DNA from 2 places in the Bacillus sp. SRL543 genome. Region 2 is predicted to be linked to the other one. Evidence: riboswitches for the same ligand, from Rfam matches in the RefSeq annotation. Region 2 holds a riboswitch; the other holds the start of a gene.
The links. Region 2 has a riboswitch for cyclic di-GMP ahead of AC4E8B_RS04835 (sensor domain-containing diguanylate cyclase). Riboswitches for the same ligand answer to the same signal wherever they lie in the genome.

Region 1: it holds a riboswitch for cyclic di-GMP, as region 2 does, so the genes downstream of both, AC4E8B_RS06320 (diguanylate cyclase domain-containing protein) here and AC4E8B_RS04835 (sensor domain-containing diguanylate cyclase) in region 2, are expected to answer to the same signal.

What each region holds. Positions count from the first base shown of each region.
Region 1 is NZ_OZ481794.1:1,202,913-1,215,184, forward strand. It holds gene AC4E8B_RS06265 (IS110 family RNA-guided transposase) at 1-1,061, shown strand, start outside; gene AC4E8B_RS06270 (aldo/keto reductase) at 1,595-2,425, opposite strand; gene AC4E8B_RS06275 (P-II family nitrogen regulator) at 2,506-3,174, opposite strand; gene AC4E8B_RS06280 (DUF1538 domain-containing protein) at 3,175-3,900, opposite strand; partial or broken gene AC4E8B_RS06285 (DUF1538 domain-containing protein) at 3,897-4,588, opposite strand; gene AC4E8B_RS06290 (spore coat protein) at 4,745-5,392, opposite strand; gene AC4E8B_RS06295 (DNA-3-methyladenine glycosylase) at 5,526-6,131, opposite strand; gene proC (pyrroline-5-carboxylate reductase) at 6,302-7,126, shown strand; gene AC4E8B_RS06305 (GNAT family N-acetyltransferase) at 7,123-7,635, shown strand; gene AC4E8B_RS06310 (ATP-binding protein) at 7,645-8,907, opposite strand; gene AC4E8B_RS06315 (hypothetical protein) at 8,995-9,165, opposite strand; cyclic di-GMP riboswitch class II at 9,200-9,284, shown strand; gene AC4E8B_RS06320 (diguanylate cyclase domain-containing protein) at 9,359-10,978, shown strand; gene AC4E8B_RS06325 (HEAT repeat domain-containing protein) at 10,979-12,025, shown strand; gene AC4E8B_RS06330 (glycosyltransferase family 2 protein) at 12,025-12,272, shown strand, end outside.
Region 2 is NZ_OZ481794.1:917,776-930,047, reverse strand. It holds gene AC4E8B_RS04840 (DmpA family aminopeptidase) at 1-783, opposite strand, end outside; gene AC4E8B_RS04835 (sensor domain-containing diguanylate cyclase) at 840-1,799, opposite strand; cyclic di-GMP riboswitch class I at 1,883-1,966, opposite strand; gene AC4E8B_RS04830 (amino acid permease) at 2,040-3,458, opposite strand; gene AC4E8B_RS04825 (excalibur calcium-binding domain-containing protein) at 3,692-3,961, opposite strand; gene AC4E8B_RS04820 (YhgE/Pip domain-containing protein) at 4,115-5,944, opposite strand; gene AC4E8B_RS04815 (efflux RND transporter permease subunit) at 5,944-7,887, opposite strand; gene AC4E8B_RS04810 (TetR/AcrR family transcriptional regulator) at 8,167-8,721, shown strand; gene AC4E8B_RS04805 (carbohydrate ABC transporter permease) at 8,835-9,695, opposite strand; gene AC4E8B_RS04800 (carbohydrate ABC transporter permease) at 9,719-10,606, opposite strand; gene AC4E8B_RS04795 (sugar ABC transporter substrate-binding protein) at 10,695-11,963, opposite strand.

The DNA.
Region 1 (12,272 bases), 290 kb from region 2:
GCATGGAGCCCACAGGCCATTATTGGTTGAATTTAGCCTATTTTCTTAAAGCTAAAGGGGAAAAAACCGTCGTTGTAAACCCGATGAAGGTCAAAAAATCGAAAGAGCTGGATGATGATTCCCCCACCAAAAATGACACGAAGGACGCCAAAGTAATCGCCCAGGTCATACGTGCGGGCCGTTATCATGAACCTATCTTACCTGAGGGGTTATATGCAGAGCTTCGTGAAGGAATCAAACTGTTTGACATGATTCAAGAGGACCTGTCTTCGATTAAAGCACAAATGCATAATGTGCTGGATCGGTATTTCCCTGAATTCTTAACAGTCTTTAAAGAATGGAACGGCAAAGCAGCGCTACAATTCTTGAAGTGCGGTTATCTGCCCGAAGATATTCAGCAAAAGACAGAAGAAGAACTTCTTAAAGAAGTAAAGCCGGTGGCCCAGAATACTCCAATGTCGAAGATATCCCGCCTTAAGCAGGCGGCCGCCTCAAGCGTTGGAATGACCACTGGTCTCCGGATGGCCCGCAAGGAGATTCTATATCTTGTGGATCAGTATCATTGGTTATCAGAACGCCTCCAAGACCTTAAAGTAGAATTGGAGGAGCTGGTGCGGCAGGTTCCAGGGGCGGAGAGGATGATGGACATCAGAGGCATCGGGTCTATGACCGTCGTTGGCTTCTTTGCCGAGGTTGGCGACCTCTCAAATTACCGAGATCCACGCCAAATTATTAAATTAGCGGGACTCAACCTGAAGATGAACCAATCCGGCAAGCACAAGGGGCAGACAACCATTACCAAACGCGGAAGGCGGAGACTGCGTGCCATTCTGTATCAAGTCGCCCGCCCGCTGGCCTGTCACAATAAAGGGTTCAAAGCCCTCCATTATCACTACAAAAACAGGGCTAAAAACCCTCTAACGGGGAAACAGTCCTACATTGCCTTAGGCCGTAAGCTGATCAAAATCCTGTTTGTGATTGGAACACGGGAGTGTTCTTTCAGTGAAGAACGCATGATTCATGATATCCCACATTTCTCTGATGTACAGGTAGCTGTTTAAATCAAATTCCGTTTCTTGTATTGTTTGTTTATACTGTTTCTAAATCAAGACAGAAGAAGCACGGATAAGCCGGTCACCATTCCGAGCATTAGGGCATAGACCCACCCGAGGAGCATATCCGGCATCCACACATGGCTAGGTCGAACGAAGGAATTTGCGCGCATAGACGCCGAGAGAAATGGGAGGGTCCACCACCATGTCGTAAGTGGAGATCCAAAGGTGCGATTATCAATTTACTTCCTATAACTGGTAATTGATATATCCGGTCTATTGAGACGCAAAGTCCACTTCCAAATTCTTAAAAATTTGGATGAAAATGTTCATCTACGCCGTCCCCCTTCTTTATAGTCAAGAGATGAAATGGGAGTAAAACAAAGCAATTATAAGAAAACGGTCGTTTTCATGAGGGAGGCTCAGCGCCGCCCCGCGGAAAGCGAAGTGCCTGGAACGGAAATCAACAGCCCACATTGAGAGGGCTATTAAGACAAAAAGGGGTACAGAATGAACCCATTCCATACCCCTTTTGCCTATTATTAGAAATTAAAGTTATCAGGATCGGCACCGACGCGCTCGTTTTTGTTGAGGGCATCGATTTTTTCCATGTCTTCTGAGGAAAGCTCGAAGTCAAAGATGTCTGCATTTTCGATGATGCGGTGTTCTTTAACTGATTTCGGGATGGTGATGACCTCATTTTGCAGGTCCCAGCGCAGGATGATCTGGGCAGGGGACTTTTTATGCTTTTCGGCAATCTCTGTAATAACAGGCTCATCAAGGAGCTGTCCCTGCTTAAGAGGAGACCAGGCTTCAAGCTGGATTCCCTTTTGTTTGCAGAATTCGCGGAGCTCAAGCTGGGCCAGATGCGGGTGGTATTCAACCTGGTTGACCATCGGCACGATTTCCGCTGTTTCAAGCAGATCCTCCAGATGGTGGACATGGAAGTTGCTGACCCCGATTGCACGGACTCTGCCATCTTTATACAGCTTTTCTAAGGCTCTCCAAGTGTCTTTATACTTGCCTTTGACAGGCCAGTGGATCAGGTACAGATCGACATACTCCAGGCCAAGCTTTGAAAGGCTTTCGTCGAATGCCGCCAGTGCAGAGTCATAGCCCTGTTCAGAATTCCAGACCTTTGTCGTGATGAACAGTTCTTCGCGCGGGGCGCCTGATTCTTTTATAGCCTGTCCCACACCTTCTTCGTTGCCGTAAATGGCTGCGGTGTCAATGCTCTTGTAGCCGTTCTTGATTGCTGCCTTGACAGAATCAATTACTTCAGATCCTTCCTGGACCTTGAAAACGCCGAGTCCGAACCAGGGCATTTCCACTCCATTATGCAGCTTTGTTGTGTCCTGCAAGCTTTTTGGCATAGTGTTACCTCCCAGAAATTTAATTGCCACTTTATTTTCTCACAGATGGGGATATTTACTATATTGATTTGCTCAGGAATTTAGTGATTGATGCCTGCCACCTTATCGACATCAAGGATAAAGGAAATCCCATTGCCCGGTACATTCAGCTCGACTGCATAGCAGATTGCCTGGAATACTTCCTGTGTCCGGCCGCTGTGGATGATGGTCAGCACAATCTCTTTTTCGGGCTCGATCAGCATATTGAATAAAGTGGCTTTTTCATTGATGCCGATCCCTCTGCCGGAAATAATGGTTGCCCCGTCAGCTCCGGCGTCTTTTGAGGCCTTTACAATCTTTTCGGCTTCCGAGCTTTTTACAATGGTCACAATTAAATCGTATTCTTTATCGGCTGGCTTCATATTGGCCGCTCCTTCCTCTGCTTCTGCATCAGCGGGGTCTTCCGGTGATTGGACGCCGATGAATCCGCTAATATTGATAAGCAATCCAAGTCCTGTGCCGGGCCTTTCAAAATGGAGATGGCTGCTGACATCCGAGATGACGCCTTCAGCATATTCTTCCTTGATCAGCATGAGGATGACTTCTTTCTCATGGTTGATCTCCACACCGAGAAATGAGGTTTTCTCGTTTTTGCCTATACCCCTTGCATATACAGTTGCCGCGGCTGCAAGCCCGGATCCGCGTGCAAGCCGGACGGCTTTTTTGGCAGTGCCTTTTTTAACGATGGCAATGAAAAGCTTGTAGGTCATTTAAGAAGCACCTTCCTTCCTTTTAAACAGGAGGCCAAGGATCAGGACAGCCAGGATTGGTACGAGGGCGACCAGGGCAATCAGGCCAAAGCCATCTGTCATGGGATCCCGCCCCTCTGTTACTGCGGCAGCGCCGACGGCCATCGACAGGATAAAAGTGACGGTCATCGGCCCTGTTGCAACACCGCCCGAATCGAAGGCGATGCTTACAAAGCCGCTGTTGGAAAAATAGATCAGGATCAGCACGAGGGCATATCCCGGTGCAAGGTAATACCAGAGAGAGAAGCCGTGATGGATGCGGAGCATTGCCAGGGCAATGGATAAACCGACACCTCCGGAAAGGGTGAAGAGCATGATCCTTTCTGAGATATAGCCGGATGTTACTTTTTCAACTTGTTTGTTTAAAATTTTCACAGCCGGTTCTGCCAATGTAGTGACAAATCCGAGGACAAAGCCGATTGGGATCAAAATCCAGGAGTATGGAAGATTGCCCAGCTTTTTTCCCATTTCCTCGCCGATCGGCATGAAGCCAAGGTGGACTCCATGAAGGAAGAAGGCAAGTCCCGCATAGGCAGACAGAAATCCTGCAAGGATCTGAAACACCTTCTGTTTCTTTAATTTCAGAAAAAATAACTGAAAAATGATGAAACAAAGAAGGAGGGGGGCAAGGGCGAAGGCTACCTCTGACAGGGTGCCGCCAAATCCATGAAATAACTTGTCCATCATTTAAAGATCCCTCCCAGCAGCAGAACGGCCAGGATCGGCCCAATGGAAGCAAGGCCGACAAGGCCAAATGAATCGCCTGAGGATTGTTTGTTCCGGAACACCTGGGCCACACCTACTCCGAGTGCCAAAATGAAGGGAACGGCGAGCGGGCCTGTCGTTACGCCTCCTGCATCAAATGAAATCGGCACAAATGACGAAGGGGAAAGAAGCTGACAATAAAGACGATGGCATAGCCGGCAATCAAAATGATGGTAACAGGAATTTTGTAAATGGTCCGGATCATGGCAAGGGCCACGAAAAGGCCGACTCCTGCAGCCACGGACAATATGAGGGAAACGGACGATATCTTCCCTCCGGACACCTGGTCAACCTGTGTGGACAGCACCCTGACGTCAGGCTCGGCCAATGTAACGGCGATTCCGAGAATAAAGCCTGTTAATATGATGAGCCACGCTTTATTTGACTTCGGCAGGATCTTTCCAATCATTTCACCTATGGGAAGGAGGCCGATATTGACGCCGATAAGGAAGAACATCAGTCCAAGGATGACAAAGAACAGGCCGAAGAGAAATGGAAGAAAGTCTTTGAAGGGCAGTTGGATCAGGACAAGCTGCAATAATATGACAGCCGCAGAGACGGGAAGGATCGCAAGCAATGTTTCTTTGATGGATTCTTTAATTTCTTTCACACGGAGCGCCGCCTTTTATCAATTATTTGGTGTTTTAATTTCTGCTTTTTTACCCATTTTTTTAATTTAGTAACAGCAGGCTTTAAAAAAACATTTTCCAATTAATTGAAGGGAGGAAAAAGAAATGCAGGCACCCCATTGGGGCGCCTGCAGCGGTTATTGAAGGGTATTCATATTAGGCTGGTTCATCATCTGCTGTCCGCCTGCCTGGGTATAGCTTCCTAGCAGCTGTTCTGTATCCTGCGGCGCGAGCTGGGGAACCTGGTAATAATGCTTCTGATTCTGATAGAGGAATAGCTCGTAAGCCATTTCTGCATAATTGGGAACACTATCAGCAAGCACACGCCTTACAACTGGATTTGTACACTCCAATGCGGCCATTGACAGCTGGGAGGCTGCACCTTTCATTAAAGCAAGCAGGTAGCCTGAATAGCATTGGTCGCCAATCTCGGAAGCCGACTGCTTTGGTGCAGCAGGCTGGGATGGCTGGAGTCCGTAGATGACGTCATGCGTTTCGCCCATCATATAGGTTGTAGTCGGGACAGCCGGCTTTTGGCCGGTGGTGAAGCAGTCAACCATTGTGTTGTATTGGGTGATCATGAATTGCCTTTGGCGGTTTGCAATTTCCTTAAGCTGCGGATCCTGGATTTGCCCGCTGAACATAAGGAATTGATCGATTGCAGCTACAGTGCTTGAAAGGACTTCTTTCATATCCAGCATTTCGTGTCCGCCATGATTCATATGTGCCGGGATTTGTTCATTTGTGTTCATTCCTGCCTGTCCTTGCTGGTTAAACTGCTGCATCTGACTACCCCCAGTTAGTAATATTTTCCCCTTCATGAAGGGCTTTGATGGTGAAGACCATACATAACTATTGTGGTTCTTCAGGAAGATAATGATGCGGGGCAGATGCAGTTAAATAAGGAATAAACATCCATCATGAGGACTCTATTTGATGACGGGAAACATACGGGCTGCCTTTTATCCAGTAGCGCCATGGATAGTCCTTTGCTTCGCCGGAATTGTCTATCCCGATCCTCTTTCCTTTAGCAATCTCATCAGGGGTATAGCCTTCAGCAAGCATGAGGGGCGGTTCAGAAAAAAGCCGTCCATAATCGTCCATCGTCACACCGAGGGCTTTTGTCAGCTTTCCGGGCCCGTTAGTCAGATTCTTCAGATTGTCCATCTTTCTTCGCTCTTTCATCAGGGAGATTCCTTCCGCAGGTTCAATGGCCCTGATGAGCACAGCCTCCGGTTTGTCCTTTTCAGCGCTGACGACATTTAACAGGCAGTGGGTGTGCATGAGGTATGTGTAGGCGGCCCCAGGGGCTGCGAACATAACTTCAGTCCGCTTTGTCCGGCGGTTATTATAGCTGTGGGCAGCCCTGTCTTCAGGGCCTTTATAGGCTTCTGTTTCAACAATATATCCAGCGGCTGTACCATCAGGTGTTTCTTTTATCAATAGACAGCCAAGAAGGGCCTGGGCAAGTTCAATGGTCGGCTGCCGGTAAAACCCGGGCGGCAGTGGTTTCCTGTCCATCATTATTCAATCGCTCCCTTTAGTTCATAATGCAGAAGAAAAAATGAAATTCCGCACAGTTAAGCGCGGAGCATTTCCATTTTACCCTTTAACACCCAGAGCTAACCGGAAGTTGGAAATGAGGCAGGGCAGGAAGTATAATAAAGGGAGCAATGATGCAGGGAAGTGAAATGATGAATAAGAAAATTGGTTTTATAGGATGCGGAAAAATGGCCCAGGCAATCATCGGGGGAATGCTGAAATCGGCGATGGCCCGGCCGGATGATATAATGGCCAGCGCAAGGACGGAGAAAACACTTGCTTATGTAAAGAATACATATGATATCGGAGTGACCCTTAATAATAAGGAAGCAGCTGAACAGGCTGATTTTTTATTTCTGGCTGTAAAGCCTGATGTTCATAAGGGAGTGATTGAGGAAATCAGCGGCAGTGTTTCTGAGGATGCCATTATCATCACAATCGCAGCAGGGATCAGCCTTGCGTTTCTTGAGTCTGCATTCGGCAGGGAAATAAAAGCAATCCGTTCTATGCCCAATACCCCCTCTCTTGCCGGGGAAGGGATGAGCGCCCTGGCTGCCAGCAGGCAGGTGACCGAAAGTGAACGGAGGGAAGCTGCTGAACTATTCGAGAGTTTTGGTAAAGCAGAGTTCATAGAAGAAGAGCTGATGGACAGCATACCTGCCATCAGCGGTTCTTCGCCTGCCTATGTGTATATGTTCATTGAGGCCCTTGCTGACGGCGGCGTCCTTCAGGGACTGCCAAGGGAAACATCATACCGGCTTGCGGCCCAGGCGGTGCTGGGTGCAGCCAAGATGGTACTTGAGACTGGCAGGCATCCCGGGGAATTAAAAGATCAGGTATGTACGCCAGGGGGTGCCACGATAGAAGCGGTGGCCGAGCTGGAAAAACACGGCTTCAGATCGGCGGTCATTTCGGCGATGCAAAGCTGTACAGATAAATCAAAAAAGCTGGCAAAAAGCCAGCAGGAGGAAAAATGATCATCAGAAAAGAGCAGGAAGCTGATTTTAATAATGCAGAGAATGTCCACAGGGCTGCATTCGGCAGGGAAAATGAAGCCGCCCTGGTCAGAGCCATAAGAAGTTCAGCGGAGTATATACCTGAACTATCCCTCGCAGCAGAAGATGGAGGGGAAATCGTTGGGCACATCATGTTCAGCAGGGCGGTGATTGAAACAGGGAAGGGGGAAGTCCCAACCTTGGCGCTTGCCCCTGCAGCCGTCATGCCGGAGCGCCAAAATGAAGGGATGGGATCCCTTCTTATTAAAGAAGGGTTGAAACAGGCGGAGCTTCTGGGTTTTGCCCACGCCGTTGTATTGGGACACCCAGGTTATTATCCGAGATTTGGGTTCCGGCCTTCTGCGGTCTTTGAGATACTTTCACCTTTTCCTGTACCGGAAGAGGTATTTATGGCGATGGAATTTAAGGAAGGCTCCCTAGCTGGAATCAGCGGGACGGTGAAGTACCCGCCCGCATTTGAACATGTGTGAGATCAGCCGCTAATCAGGAGATTTTTCGGCAGGAAGCAGGATGGTAAAGCAGGTGCCTTTATTCAGAATGCTTTCTGCTTTTATTTTTCCGCCCATTCCCTCAATGATCCGAAAGACCACCATCATTCCAAGCCCCGTTCCTTTACCTTCTTTTGTTGAAAAATAAGGTTCGCCCAGCCTCCCGAGCTGCCCGGATGTCATCCCCTTGCCAGTATCAGAAATAAAGAGTGCGGCTTTGTCGTCCTGCAGTCTCGCCGATATAGAGAGTACGCCTCCGCCCGGCATTGCTTCAATGGCATTTTTGAGCAGGTTGAGAAGGCATTGCTGAAACTTTGCATCTTCCCCTTTGATTAATATTTCTTCCTCTGTGTCGCAATAGATTACTACAGAATGGGCATTCCCGTAGGGGGTTATCAATTCAACCGCTTTTCTTATTTCTTCTTCTAATGAAAAACAGGAATTTGTTTCCAAATGCGGTTTGGCAAATGTTAAATAATCACTGATGATTACTTCCGCCCTGTTCAGCTCTTCGAGGGCTGTCTCTAAATAATACGAGCGCTTTCCCCTATCAGGTTCTTCTTCTTTTAATAACTGAAGAAATCCTTTCGTTACGGTCAGGGGATTTCTTACTTCATGGCCGATGCTGGCAGCCAAGTGGGAAACGACCTCCATTTTTTCTGTCTTCATTACTGCCCAGTTCAGCTGCTGGTTCTGTACGATCAGCTCGATGGTGTAGGCTGCCAGAAATGTCCCTACTGTCTGAGTGATTGTATAGATAACAACGAATTCCAGGCACTCCTCCATTCCTGCTCTGGAAAGCAGAAGCATGAAAGATGCGATGGATATGATAAAAGACAGGAGTGAAACGGTAAACAGCTTCCCCCTGGTGTCCATGCGGATGAAAGATGGATGGAGCTTGTATACAATAAAGCCGGCAATCAGCCCGGTTAAAATATTATAGGCAGCCCCGATCCCGCCGAGGGGAATACGGATAAAAATGACAAATATCAGCAGGGCGAGTATCACTCTTGGACCTCCGTACAACCCCCCCAGCAGGAACGGGATCCACCGCAGATCGAATATGAAGCTGCTGTTCATCTTGATTGAACTCACCAGGCACAAGGAAGCGGTGATGATGCTGATGCCGGCAATAAAATATTCGCGGTGGCGCAGAAAAAGCGATTGAAGGCGGCTGGCAAAAAGGAGCTGGAAAGAAAGCATGACGATTAGAATGATCAGCAGGTTGAACAGCAGGTCTTTAATATGCTCCATTGCTTTGTCCTCCATTTTTTAGTTATATATTCCTAATTTTACAAATACCTGTCTCAATCGACAATGCTATCTTATTGACAAAAACCCTCATTTAGCGACAGATTCAGACAGCGGCTGGGTATGGTAATAATCTACCATTTTATCAAGGGTGCACATTGGCGTCAGCATCCGGTTTGATTTTTCGGTATACTCAAAGTAGAAGATAAAATTATATTGACTTAATATGACAGGAATCATATATTTTAATTGGCTTGTCATTTGCTGTTTCGACAGAAAATGCAAGGGGGATATTTCGAATATAGGACACTGTGATGAGCGGTTTTTATTTGGGCACTTTAAACCGTTGGGAGTGACTAGTGCAACCGGCCAATTTTCTATGATGGCTGGTTTTTATTTTGGCCGGGGGCGCCTCTGCTTCCTGGCTGAAGCTCAGGATGAAAGAGGTGCGGAAATGAAACTTGATAAATATAAAACACTGCTGTTTCAAAAAATTAAGAACCAAATGATTTTATGGTTTGAGCAGGACTCGGAATCACCTGTGAAAAATGAGGATGTCTACCGTTTTCTCCATTCTATAAAAGGAACAGCGGGAACCCTGCAGCTTGTTGGACTTCATCAGGTGGCAGGCAAACTGATGGACCAGGTGGAAAAGAGCAGCGAAAAAGTCTGGGGAAACCGGGAGCTGCGGGATTTCTTATACGAACTGATGGGCCTGAGCTATGAATATGAACATTTCCAGAAGGAAGAGGAGAAGCAAGGGCTGCCGAGAGATGAAAATATGCCATTGATCCAGGTGATCGATGATGACGTTTCCATGCTGATCCTCCTTAAGGATGCACTGGAAAGCAAGGGCTGGATGGTGATTGCGAATACTGAGCCGGAAAAGGCTGTCGACCAATATTTTGACATGAACCCCGACTGTATCATCATTGATGTGAATCTTCCGGGCAAAAGCGGGTTTCATATACTGGAAGACATCCAAAAGCATACGAACAAGAAGTTCATCCCTAAGCTGATGATCAGTATCCAGAATGACAGGGAAACGAGAATCAAGGCTTACAGGCTCGGAGCAGACGATTTTATTTTCAAGCCCGTTGACCTGGAGGAATTCCTTATCAGGGTGGAGCGGCATCTCGACAGGAAACAGATTTTTGACCAGTCGGTCCTCATAGATGAACTGACTCAGGTATACAATCGCAGGTTCCTGAAGGATTCGCTTAAACGCTACTTGAAGGAGCTTGAAAGGAACAATCAGCATTTTTCTGTCGCAGTCCTGGATCTGGATCATTTCAAGCAAGTAAATGATACGTACGGCCATACAGCGGGAGACCGGATCCTCTCGGAGTTTGCACAGTATCTGAAGGATCATGTCCGGATAGGGGATATTGTGTTCCGCTATGGAGGGGAGGAATTCATCCTGCTGCTTCCGCGCACGAATGACCGCGACAGCAAGGAGGTCATCTCAAGGCTCCTTTCCGGCTTTTCGAGCCGTACGTTCCAAGAGAATGGGGAAGAGTTCAATATGAGCTTCTCTGCCGGCGTTTATATGGTCCATGATTCTTCTGCAACCGTGACCGAAGTGATCAAGACGGCTGACCAGGCTTTATATGAAGCGAAGCGAAACGGCCGGGCAAGGGTGGAAAGTGCGAATAAATTGATAGGCGGCCATTCCAGGAAAGTCCTGAATGTATCGGTTATTGATGACGATGCCATCATTAGAACGATGCTCATGAAAATCCTGCAGTCCATGCAATTTGAGCATACAGAACTGGATATCCAGGTGTATGAGGATGGGCAGAAGTTCCTTCAATCCGGCCGGATGGAGCAAAAAGGGGAGCACTTCCTTATTCTGGACGGAATCATGCCTGTGATGGATGGGACTGAAGTTCTCCAGAAAGTGAAGGAAAATCGGAATGCCAACCGTGTCCATGTCTTAATGCTGACAGGAAGAAAGACGGAATATGATATTGCCAGGGCATTGAAGCTTGGGGCGGATGATTATGTGACAAAGCCGTTCAGCATCACTGAGCTCCAGGCGAGGATCCAGCGCCTGATCCAGAGGATGTCGTAAATGATGCTGGATCGGGAACTGTTCTATCTCGCTGCAGCGGCTCTTTCCATCACAGGGATATTGACAGCTATACTCGTTTACCTCGTGATTAGAAAAGGATTTGAAATATCTGCAAGGCGGAAGGTTGAAAAACGGAAGCAGGAGCTGAACCTTCCGCTGTTTTCTTTTTTAAATGAAGGCAAGCTGCTGGAGGATGTTGACCTGGCCGATCCGGCAAGCCTTCTGGCTGCGGAGGAGCTACTTAGTCATTATGCAGATATTCTAGAAGGAGAGCAGGAAAGGACCAATCTGGCCATTTTCGCGGAGTCATATCTGAAGGCCCATTACAAGAAGGGACTTCAAAGCAGGAGATGGAGCACAAGGATGAATGCGCTTTATCATATAGAAGATTTCCATCTGAAAAGCCTGCAGGGAGAAGTCCTCGGGATTGTTGAAAGCAAAGGGAGCACTTCCTCAGAAAAGGTTCAGGCATTCAAAATCCTTGCAGATTTCCAATATGAAAACCTGCTCGGGCTGCTGGAGTCACGCAGCTTGCCGTTCTCGGAATTTGATTTCCGGAATATTTTAATCCGGCTGGATGATACCGGTTTTGACCGATTTGCTGAAGGATTCAGAACTTGCCCTGAACGGGTCCAGTTTGCTGTACTCGATGTAATGGCTGTCAGCAAGAGGCTCGGCCATCTGCCGTTTGTGGAAGGAGTGTTCATTTCAGGGACGGGGGAACTGCGGCTCCGGGCATTGAAAGCATTGGCTTCTATAGGATATACAGAAGATATAGCACCTTATGTGGAGCTTGCTGAATCTCCAAGCTGGCAGGAGCGGATGCTTGCCGCCAAGCTTTTTGGCAGCATGAAAGACGAGGGCCTGCTGCCAAGGCTTGCAGCACTTCTGCATGATCCGTCCTGGTATGTCCGGTCGCAGGCTGGCCAGTCGATTATAAACTTTTCAAAAGGGAAGCAGGTTTTGCAGAAAATAATGGATGATTCGCAAGATCCTTATGCCAGGGATATGGCTTGGGAATGGATTCAAAAAGGGGAGCACCGCTGATGCTGGCTGGTTTATGGGAGAATGCCGTTTTGTTTTTTGGCTGGTTCATTGCTGTTTACATGGTTATTGTCATCGTTTTTTATACAATTGTTCTTGTTATTTCGATGATTCAGCTGCGCAGGGAATATCGCCTTAAGCGCGACCAGATCTATGAGGAATATATGAGTGAAATTTATACGAAGCCCGTTTCCATCATTGTCCCTGCCTATAATGAAGAAGCAGGGATCATCCAGAGTGTCCGGTCCCT
Region 2 (12,272 bases):
ACCTGTTACCGTCCTTTTAATGATTCGGGTCAGCTGCCTCTCCGATACAGGCAGGTCAGTTGCGACAATGATAATGACCGACCCTTTATCCTTCTCCTCCTTAGCCTGGATAGCCTCACTCAGCTCCTCCCCGACGGCTTTCCCATTCACCCGCAGATCCTTTAAGCCGCCGAAATTCGTGAGCACGAGAACGCCCATCGTATAAGTTCCATGGTCCATTTCCATCAGCCTCGAGCTGGTCCCGATCCCGCCCTTCAGAGAATAGCAAAGCATGCCGGTCCCTGCTCCAGCAGTGCCTTCTTCCACGTCCGCCGAGGCATTCTGCAGTGCCTGGAATACGTGCTCCCTCTCTACGAACCCAGCCCGGATATCATTCAAAAACATATCATTGCATTCACACACAACCGGATTCACCGTTCCAGTCGTCCGGCCGATTTCGGGATTAGACTCCAGCATATACTGAATCAAAGCCTCGGCTGCTGTACCGATGCTCAGCGTATTGGTCAGGATGATCGGAGATTCTATCGTACCCAGCTCATTGATCTGGATTGTCCCCATACTCTTCCCAAACCCGTTGATCACATGGGTCGCGGCAATCAGCTTTTCTTTAAAAAGATTCCCGGGATGCGGCACAATTGCAGTGACCCCGGTTTGTTTATCACCATCACTTAGCGTTGTATGCCCCACAGTTACCCCTTCCACATCAGTGATAGAATTGCGCGGACCAGTTTGAAGGGTTCCTATTTTCACTCCATAATCTCTGATTCTTTTTTTGGCGGGCATCATTTTCCTCCATTTTTGCGAAGAAAGGTGCCTTTCTCCCATCTTTATTGATGAATTCAGGCACCTTTTTTCATTCTTTTATTTCGATACATATGGTTATCCGCTTCAACAAATAAGCTTTCCATGACACCTAGTGAATTTTCGCAGAACGCAAAGCCTATCGATATGTTAATTTTGACTTCCTGGCTGCTTTCATTATATCTGCTAATCTCTTCAGATAGCTTTTCAACCAGGAGCTCTACCTGTTCTTTGTCCTTTTTTAAAAGGAAAACCGCAAATTCATCTCCGCCAATCCTTGAAACATAGGCATTTTCTCTGAAAAATTGTTCTAATAGCCGTGCTGTTTCTTTAATCAGAAAGTCTCCAGTTTTATGCCCATAGTTATCATTCAAACATTTCAGGCCGTCCAAATCACATAATATAATGGCTGCAGCTGTATCCTCACGTTCATTATATTTCTCCATCATTTGCTCAAAGAAATCACGGTTATAGATGTCTGTCAAAGCATCATGGGTGATTCGATATTTCAATGTTTCTTCCAGCTTTTTTCTCTCATCAATATTCCGCACCATACCTTGAAGAGCGACCAGCACCCCATTTTCATATATCGGAGTCGCATACTCTTCAAACCATCGGTAATGACCGTCTTTATCTTTCCAGCGCTGAACGATTGCTTTATTGAAATCAACCTGTCCATGGACTTTTTTCTGGAGAATATCCATATCCTCCGGGTGGATATCCCTAAAGGCAACACCAGCGTCTGAATAGGCATCTGCATTAGAACCTTCACCGAAAAAGCATTCTGCTGAAGGACCAAGATATTTAAATTTCAGCTCCGGATATACTTGGCAATAATAAAGAAAATCTTTGGTGTTTTCTATCACATGCATATAATTTTCATGATTTTTAAAAGAGTCAGTTTCTTTCTTTTTCCATCTTCTGAAAAAATAAATCACAACCAATAAAACAGTCAGTGCCCCTAATCCAAAACCTTGTGCAAATTGTATGTTCATCATTGCTGTCCCTCTTCGTTTTCCTCAATCCTTCAGCATAAAAAATAGACCAATCGAAACCGATCAGCCTACGCTCATAAAGATGAATCGGTAACTGGCAGACATAGCCTTTGGCTTTAGTCCCTGTAGTTTTGCGTCTTCACCTTTCGATGAATTTGCCTGTATCTTTTATATATTTCATTTTAAAGGATAAACGGCAAGACTTCCAATTTAAACCGCGGAAAAATCCAGAGCAGGCACTCCCTAATACTCTTCCTCTGTTTTATGGATTTTCTTGAACTTCCCAAACTTAGAACCCAGAAGATACGAAACAAGAATGATCAGCACAAACCCAATGCTCGCAAACAAGCCCATTCTTTGATTGGCGTGGAGAAGCGAACCCGCAATCGTAAAGATAATCAGCACAATGCCCAGATAGGAGGTTACCGGATAAGCAGAGGATTTATATTTCTCATGAGATGCGCCGACCTGCTTCCTTTTCTTGATATGCGACGCCAGGATAATGATCCAGTTCAAGATCAGCATGATGCCTGCTGAGGCCGTCATATACTCGTAAATGGTATCCGGCAAGAGAAATGAAAGCAGGACAGAAACACCGAGCCCCGCTCCGCTCAGCAGCAGCGCCCCTGCCGGCACTCCTTTCCTCGTTTTCTTCTGGAGCCTTTGCGGCGCGTCTCCATCCTTTGAAAGAGACACGATAATGCTTGTTATTGAAAAAAGAGACCCCACCATCGTCGAAAAAGCCGCACTTATTAAAATGACATTGAAGATGCTATCCAGAAAAGGAATATTGAATTGTGATAAAGCAGCCACGAAAGGGCTTTTATCTTCATTTATGTTATGAAAAGAAATCATCATCAGGATAAAGAGGATGCTGACCACATAAAGGATTGTCAAAGCTGCAACCAGAAAGCTCCCTGCCTTTGGCACGTCTTCTTTGTTTCTAAGTTCCGTAGCCAAAACCCCGATCACTTCAATTCCCCCATAAGAGAACAAAATGAATATCATTGCAGACCATAACCCTGAAAACCCATTCGGAAAAATCCCCTCCGATAAAAAGGTGGACGATTCACCTGCCGTCTCGGGTGAGAGTACCCCAAACGCTGCTAGAATCCCGAAGAAAATAAAACTGATGAGCGTAGAAATTTTTATGACAGCAAAAAACGATTCAATGCTTCCGAAATTTTTTACACCGAGAAAATTAATGCCTAATGCAATGGCAGAATAAATGATCGAAAAAATCCAGATAGGAACATCCGGCAGCCATAATTGAGTAAAAATGGCCAGTGCCGTCACTTCGCTCGACATGATCAGCACTCCCGCCACCCAGTAAATCCAGCCGCTCATAAATCCCGCATAATGGCCGAATGCCTGTCCCGCATATGTCCGGAACGAACCGGGCTGCGGATCCTGCACCGTCATCTCAGCCAGTGCACTAAAAACAAAATAAGCCGTCAATCCGGCCAGCAGATATCCAATCAGCACAGAAGGACCCGCCGAGTGAATCGACAAACCGGATCCCAAAAAGAACCCCGCCCCAATCACAGAGCCAATCCCAATCAAAGAAAGCTGCCACCATGCCAGCTTATGCGACTGCCCCTTCTCCACCTGGCCCTTCTGCACATTCTTAACACTCTGTTTAACCACACTCACTTTTTGCATCTTCCCACTCCTCACCAGCTGCTTATGAAAAGTATGCCCTGAAATGGGAATAAGAAGCCATGGGGACAGGTACCGGAAGCCATGGGGACAGGTACCGTGGCCCAGTATCAAAAAGAGCCAAGGGACCTGTCCCCTTGGCTCTCTAAAAAAAGGCGCCAGCCCAGCAGGCCTGTACCTTCTTTATTCTGATATCCCGCCTGTAAACTTTAAGCAAAAACTCTGATTTCAACTTTTTACTTTTCACAAGCTATTTTGTCGCCGTCCCGATCCTTCGTTTTATTGGCATCATACAGCGCCTGGGATACATACGGTTTATATTTAGTTTTACCGCCCTTGTTTTTTACAGAAGAAGAACGGGCTACTCCGCCTTTATAATCCTTGTTTAATTCAGTACAATTCTTATAGGTTTTAGCAGCTGCCGGTGTTTTTGCTTCAGCACTTACAGAGAAAGATACACTTAGGATCAACAAAGCAGAAATGGCTAAAGCACTGGACTTTTTCATTTTAATTTTCTCACCTTCCATATTTTAACTTATATTAATAATAATCCAATATATCCATCTATTACAATATATTTTAATAGAATAATAGAAAGTTCTAATGCCAGCCATATAATAAAAGGCGCCAGCCCCCAAAGGCCGGCACCTCTCTCTCACTTATGAAAACAGCGCCTTCAAACGAGCCCAAAACCCCTTCGGCTCTTCCTTGGGCTTTTCAACCTCTTCCGTTTCTTCCTGTTTAATGCTTTCTGTTTTTAACACAAACTGAACTGAGTTTACTTTCTCGTTCTCAGGCGATACGAAGGAAACGGGTTTGAAGTCGCTTTTGTCGTATTCTTCGAGCATGCCTTCAACTTCTTCCTTCATTTGTTCCGGCAGATCCCTCGTGGCTTCATACAGCTCAGCCGTCCCATCATGGAGTGCGGCTGCACCGTCAGAGAGTTCCCCTGTTCCGCCTGCCACGCCAGCAATGCCGTTATGCAGTTCAGAATAGGAGCCTGCCAGCCTGCTCACTCCGCCAGTGTAATCCACCAATCCCGAGTGGAAGGATTCATAGTTGGCAGCAAGTGCTTGAACGCCTGCCTGCAACTGTGCCATCGCATCAGCAGCATCAGAATTGGCCAAAGCTTGAGAAAGTCCAGCAGACATAGCGTCAAGGTTCTTCGCCATCTCTGTAAGAGACGCGCTCACTTGCTCCAAAGTCCCACTGACAGCGTCAAAACTGCCTTTACCAGCAGCAAAGACTCCTTTGGCATTTTTAGCAGCCGCATAAGTCTCAAGCAATTGCGCGATAACATTCGGATCGGCGCCGCTCTGCTTCAGCTGCTCGATCTGTGTTTCAGAAATTTCATGATTCGGAATGCCTTCCATTGCTTCGTTCAAGCTATTGTAAGAGGCGCTGAAAGCCTGCTGCAATTCTGCCAGATTCCTGGACACTTCCCTCAGGCCAGAGGCCGATTGTGACAATCCATCCTGCATCTTTTTCAAATCGCCGAGGCCCATATCTCCAGAGCCAGCGCTCAGACTGCTATTCAGCTTTTGCAAGGCCTGCTGAATACTCTTGGAGCCGCTGACCAGCTGGGAAGAAGAACCGTCGAGCGCCGCTATACCATTACGGTACTCCCTGGAGCCATTGCTCAGCTTAGCGGCACCATTATGCAATTCCGAAGCCCCGTTCTGCAGCTGCCCGACTCCGTCATTGACCTCTTTGATCGCTTTTGTCAGTGTATCCATTTCACCTGTCATATCATCGATGTCCGGTGCATCAATCGGGAGTGAAGACGGAATCGCTGTGATATCAATGCCTTCGAGCTCAAAATCCGCCACATCTGCTTCAAGGGTCAGATTCCCCTCTTTTTCCGGCATCACAGTAAATGTGGCCTGCTTATTTTTCCCCGCATTGGCAAGCATCCCGTCAGGAGCTTCGATATTGCTGAATTTCTCCCCATTCAGCGGGAAGGAAATCTGCAGCAGATAATTCTCGAAAAAGGATGGATCGACACTTTCATTCCGGGATGTTTGAATATCTATCTGCACATGACCGCTTTTTCCAGCCAAATCTTCCGGTGGGGTTTCCTGCCCATCCAATGTATACGTAATAGAAACATCCCATGGCAGGGCTGCTTCATTCAAATCACCCTGATAATAAAACTTGCCTTCTTCCTCAGCCGTCACATGAACCGCTGCGTCTGACTTCTCAATAGGCGACATGTCCGTCAGGTTTTTTAGGTTTGTATAGGGGCCGAAATCGGTCACTTCACCCGGTTCTTCAATATTTAAAATGTTAACCACATACACTTCCTCATTTTCACCAGCAGGGCTGAGCTTTGCATACACCACTTCGTCCTTTGAGGAAAGCTCCCCTGTTTCTCGGGAGACCTCTTCCCCTGACTTGCTGCCCGTTGTATCAGCCGAAACCAGCAGGGCGGGCATCATAAGCAGGATGCTGGCAAAAATAGCCAAGAGCTTTCTGATTCTCCTCATCATCACTTCTCCTTATAAGAGTTTGCTTTCCATGTTGTTTTCATGATCAATTTATCAAATACCAAGAGACACGCCGGCAGGAAGAATACGACCATAATCAAAGCCAGCAGCGCTCCTCTTCCCAGCAGCAGACCGATCGAAGCTACGATTGGATTCGATGACGTAATCCATAAGATAAAGCCTACACTTGATAAAATTGAGGCCGAAATGCCGATCGAGAATATTTTTTCATCCATCGTCTTCTTGACCGCTTCAAGCGCAGACATTTCCTGCCGGTCCTCTTTATAAGCATCCGTCAGCAGGATTGCGTAATCGACCGTTGCTGCCAGCTGGATGATGCTAACCAGCAGATAGCCGACGTATACTAATGAAGAATCTGTAAAATAAGGGACAGACAGATTGATCCAGACGGCGGTCTGAATCGTCAGCAGCAGGATCAGCGGAATCGAAATCGACCTGAAGGTTACAAACAGGACGAACGCAACTGTCAGGAGGGTCAATAGATTAACCAGCGTGTTGTCTTTTTTGACCGTGTTTTTAATATCATACAATGTCACGCTCTCTCCGACTGAATAAACCTTATCTCCATATAACTTCTCTGCAGTATCCTGGACCCGTTCGATCAGCTGGAACGCCTCGTCTCCCTCAGTTTTTGTATCTGTCTGAAGGATGACCCGGCTGTAATTTTCCGAATAGAACTGTTCCGTAATGCTGGGATCCAGATATTCTGGAGGGATTGCAGCGCTGACGGTGTTGACATACGCCATGACACTCGTCACATGGTTAAGCTTTTCCAGATCGCCGACCAGCTCTTCTTCCTTGGCCGTATCCCCCTTCGGCACAAGCAGGACCATCGGCGTGCTTTCCCCGAACTCTTCTTTAATTTTCGTAAAATCGCTCCCCGCCCTTGTCGACTCCGGCAATTCGCCAACTCCATAAGTGAAATTGGTCTTGCTTTGCGCAAGAAAGGCCGGGACAATCAGGATGGCAACAAGCAAAAGAACCGGAACCCGGAACTTCAGCACAAAATTCCCCTTGCCGCGGATGTATGGCAGCAATGGCTTATGCTGCGTCTTGTCGATCCATTTATAACAGAGCAGCGTCAATGCCGGCAGGAACACCATGACACTGATGAAACTCAGTAAAATTCCTTTGACCAGGTTGATGCCAAGATCCGACCCGATTTCAAACTCCATAAAAGCTAGAGCGATGAAACCAAAGAAAGTTGTGGACGCGCTGGCTGCGATTGCCGAAAAAGATTTCTTCATCGCCAGCTCCATCGCTTCCCGCGGATCCCCTACCTTTTTCCGGTAATCGTTGAAGCTGTGCAGGAGGAAAATCGCGTAATCCAGCGACACTGCAAGCTGCAGGATCGGCGCGACCGATTGGGTGACAAAAGATACTTCTCCAAGAAAAATATTCGTCCCCATATTGATCAGAACTGACACACCGATGGCGGTGAGGAACAGCAGCGGCTCCACCCACGAAGTCGTGGAAACCACTAAAATGATGATAATGATCGGCACCAAAAAGGCGGCAGCATACATAGATTCCGTCCCGGCCATTTTCTGCTGTGTGGCCGTATTCAGCGATTCACCTGCCATCGCATTATCTTCGCCGATAAGGTCATAAATGCGATCGGTGATCTGGACTTCTTCTCCTTCACGGATGCTGAAAGAAAACAAGGCATACCCATCTTTGTAATAGTCGTCAACCGTGTCCTGGTCCGCCATTTCAAGCGGAGCCTTGATGTCGATCACATCATCCAGCCACATGATATCAGATACACCGTCAATCGCGGCCAGCTTTTCTTTGAAAGCAAGAGCTTCCTGTATGGTCATGTCCCGCATCATCACCCGGTTCGTCGGGACATTTCCTTCAAATTCCCGCTCCATCACTTCCATGGCTTTAGTCGACTGTGCGTCCTCCGGCAGATATTCCTTCATATCATAGTTCACCGACACAGTGAACTGCGCCAGGGCGCAAAGCACAGTCAAAACCGCGAAAACAATGGCAACGGCTTTTTTATGTTTAAGTATTCGTGCAGCAATATTGATGCGTGTTCACCCTCTCTTGCCCTTTTTTTCTATACACTTTATCATTATATAAACACGGTGTTGCCTATTCAACGAACAGTTCTTTAACTTCCGTGGTATTCCCGACACAATGATCAAAAGTGTTGGAAAACGCAAAAAGAAAGGAAACTGGTTATGACCTCTCCCAAAATGGACAGACGCAAAAAATATACGATCATGGTATTAAAAGACAGCCTCATGAAGCTCTTGAAAGACAAGCAGATCTCCTATATTACCGTCAAAGAAATCTGCGGCCTCGCCGACATCAACCGCTCCACATTTTATTCCCACTACACCGACCAATATGACCTCCTGGACACCATCGAAGACGAAATCATCCAGGACATGCAGGGCTATATGAGCCAGTACAACTTCGAAAAAGAAGACCAGGCCCTCCAAATGATCGAAAAACTGCTCGAATACTTCGCCAGCAAACACGAAGTATGCACCACCCTCCTCAACGAAAAAACAAACACAACCTTCGAAACAAAAGTCATAAACTTCGCCCACCAGGTCTTCATGACCAGCTGGCTCGCCGACACCGCCTATGACGAAAACCTCTCTGAATACCTCAGCACCTTCATCATCAGCGGCAGCATTCACGTGATAAAAAAGTGGCTGAATAACGGGATGGATCACAGTCCGGGGGAGATGGCGGAGATAATTAATGGGGTGATTAATCGGGGGTTGTTGGGGGTGCGGTGAGATGAGGGGGCGGGGTGAGGTGGGCTGGGCTGTGGGCCGGGGGGTCAGGTCCCTTGGCCCAATCTCAAAAAAGAGCCAGGGGACCTGTCCCCTTGGCTCACTGGCCTTTCCACTCACTTAATCCCCGATATCGTATACCCATCAATAATGTACCGCTGAAAAAGAATGAAGATGATGATAATCGGAACGACCATAAAGGTTGATCCAGCCATCTGCAGGGCAAAGTTGCCGCCGTATTGACCTTTTAATAACTGCAGTCCAACCGATAGTGTATAGAGACTTTCATCATTGGCAATGATCAGCGGCCACAGGAAGCTGTTCCAGCCAGCGATAAAGGTGAGAATTCCCTGGACAGCGAGTATCGGTTTGGTCATTGGCAGGACGATCTGCCAGAATACTCTCAGCTCACTGGCTCCATCCAGTCTGGCTGCTTCCAGCAGTTCATCGGGAATGGTAGTCATGAACTGACGGAAGAGGAAGATACCGAATGCTCCCACCAGTCCAGGCAGAACGATTCCCGCCATTGTATTCGTCAAGTGCATTTGATTCAGGATCAGATAGACCGGAATCATGGTAACCTGGCCAGGAATCATCATGGTAGCAAGAACGAGAAAGAATAATTTATTGCGTCCTTTAAATTCAAACTTGGCAAAAGCATATCCGGCCATCGCATTTAAGATTAAGCCGAAAAAAGACCAGAATACAACGATCAGAGTATTTTTCAAATAAAGAGCAAAGTTCATATTCACAAAGAGATTATAGAAATTATCCAATGTGAACTCTTGCGGCAGCAGGGTTGGCGTCAGCTGCATTACTTCACTTTCCGGCTTGAAGGCCGACAGGATCATCCATATAAAAGGAATAGTAACCAGCAATCCGCCAATCGCAAGAATAATACCAACAAACCATTGCTGAGCTCTTTCAGCATTTTTACTGCTGCTTAATGACTGTTTTCGAACTGCATTGGATTTCATTTTGTATTCCACCTCAGTTTTCATCAATAATCCTGCCCTTTCTTCTGCAGCTTAAATTGAAGCATCGTAATGATAATGATGGCAATGAACAATATGAAAGATCCTGCAGCGGCATAGCCAAAGTTGCTTAATTGGAAACCGTTCCGGTAAATGAACAGCGCAACAGAAGTCGTGCTGTCTAATGGACCGCCGTCTGTCATAACAAAAGGCTCTTCAAAAAATTGGAGCCAGCCGATCATCGTTGTAATTGACACAAAGAAGATGGCGTATCTTAACAGGGGAATGGTGATCTTAAACAGCTGCTGCCAATTATTGGCGCCGTCCAGCTGGGCCGCTTCGTAGTAGGTTTTCGGAATCCCCTGAAGCGCAGCAAGAAAGATAATCATATTAAGGCCGATGGCTCTCCAGAGAGCAAGTACGATTAACGAGATCTTTGCTACTGTGGGATCCTGCAGCCACGGTACAGGCGGCAGGTGGAAAAATTCCAGCACATGATTGAATAAGCCTAACTGAGGGTTATAGAGAAAGCTCCACACAACTGCTACTGCAACAACATTTGTAATGGAAGGCATATAGAAGACAACCCGGAAAGCTTTGAAAATGCGTGCTTTTCCAAAATTGATCAGGAGCGCGATCCCCAGGGAGCAAACGATGACAAGCGGTACACCAATTACCACATAGAATAGCGTATTAAAAATGGATTTTAAGAATATCTCATCGCCTACAACCTCTTTATAATTTTCAAAGCCAATAAAACTGATGGAAGACCAATCAGCAATACCGGCCAGATCAAGATCTGTAAAACTGATAATAAAGGCCACAAATATAGGCAGAATTGAAAATATTAACAGCAAAATAAGTGCAGGAGCTATAAAAAAGTATGGAGTTTTGTTTGCCACAAAGCTTTTCATTGCAAGTCCCTTCCTTCTAATCCCAGCTTTGCCGGACTATTAAAGGCAACTGGCAGACGAACGCCTGCCTGTACACCTGTTTGACGATTTATTTGGATAAAATTTCTTCAGATTCTTTATCGAATGAATCCATTTCTTCCTGAACATCTGCTCCGCCGCGGTAAATCTTTTCAAATCTCTTTAAAAAATCCTGTGCGATTTTTTCAAAAGGTTTGATGACAGGCATCGGCTGTGCATTTTCTAACTGTTCTCCAAATACTTTATAATACTCATTCTGCTGAAGCTGCTCATCATTCCATGCCTCTTTGCTCGCCGGCAGGGAGTTTGTCATTTCAAGCCATTTAATTTGGGTTTCAGGCTTGCTCATATATGCAAGGAATTTCAAGGCTTCTTCTTTGTTTTTCGTGTGCTCGAATACGGATAAGTTGGAGCCGCCCAATGTAGATGTATTTGTTTCCTTAGCAGGAAGGACTGCAGTTGCCCACTTGCCCTCGAGTTCCGGAGCCTGGTCATTAATCAGCTTGACCATCCAAGGACCGCTGATAAACATCGGAAGGATTCCGTCACCTCTGAATGCCTGGACGATATCAAGTCCAAGATCAACAGGAGCAGAGCCATCCTTGAAGAATCCATTTAAATACTCAACCGCTTCGACAAATTCAGGTTCATTGAAATTAGCCTGATTGCCTTCTATTAACTTGGAGCCGTTTTGCCTGGCCAGCATAAATGATAAACTTTGTTCATTTGTATCAATGCTGATTCCATATTTATCATCTCCGCGGTCAGCCAGTTTTTTGGCTGCATCCTCTAACTCATCCCAAGTCTTTGGTGCCTCTTTATACCCTGCTTCTTCCAGTAAATCCGTACGGTAAAACAGAACTCGTGTATCGACATACCAAGGAACGCCAACCACTTTATCATCATATTTTGTCGTTTCCACTGATCCTTTGAAAAAGTTGTCAGCTCCCAGCTCAGGGAAGTTTTCAGCCTCTTCTGTCAAATCAAGCAGCGCATTCGCAGAAGCGAACTCTGGAATCCAAGTTGTCCCCATTTGGACCACATCCGGACCTTTTTTAGAAGCGACAGCAGTTAACAGCTTATCATGTGCCTGATCCCATGGGAGGGCCTGAACTTTTACATTAATGTCCGGATTCTCTTTTTCAAATTCATCTGCAATCTTCGGAAGAGCTTTTGCTTCTTCTCCCATGCCCCAGACGGTGATGGTCTTTTGCCCGTCCTCCGAAGAAGACCCGCTTTCAGAAGAACAGCCGGCCAGTGCTCCAGAAACAACAAGTGAACCTATCATAGCAGCTGCTGCAAACTTTTTGCTGAATACATTTAACAACTTTTGGCTCATTCGTAAAAACCCCCAATAATTTAATAGGCTTTGCTTTAAGATTCCCGTAATTCTGCATCTTTACTTCTTTAACAAAAACCGTAAAGTAGTGCCATTCAAGTGAACAGCCGAGATATTCCCCCTTTTAGTGAAACGTTTCGATTAAAAAGAAAAAAATATAACTCTTCTACCATTGAAACGTTTCAATCCAATCTGTTCAAAAGTTGTATTTTCATCATTTTCTAGTTGAAACGTTTCGATAGGGCTATTATATTTCATCGTGAAATCGTTTTCAAGTAAAATTTTTTGGTTTTTTTCAGGTTGTTCTCT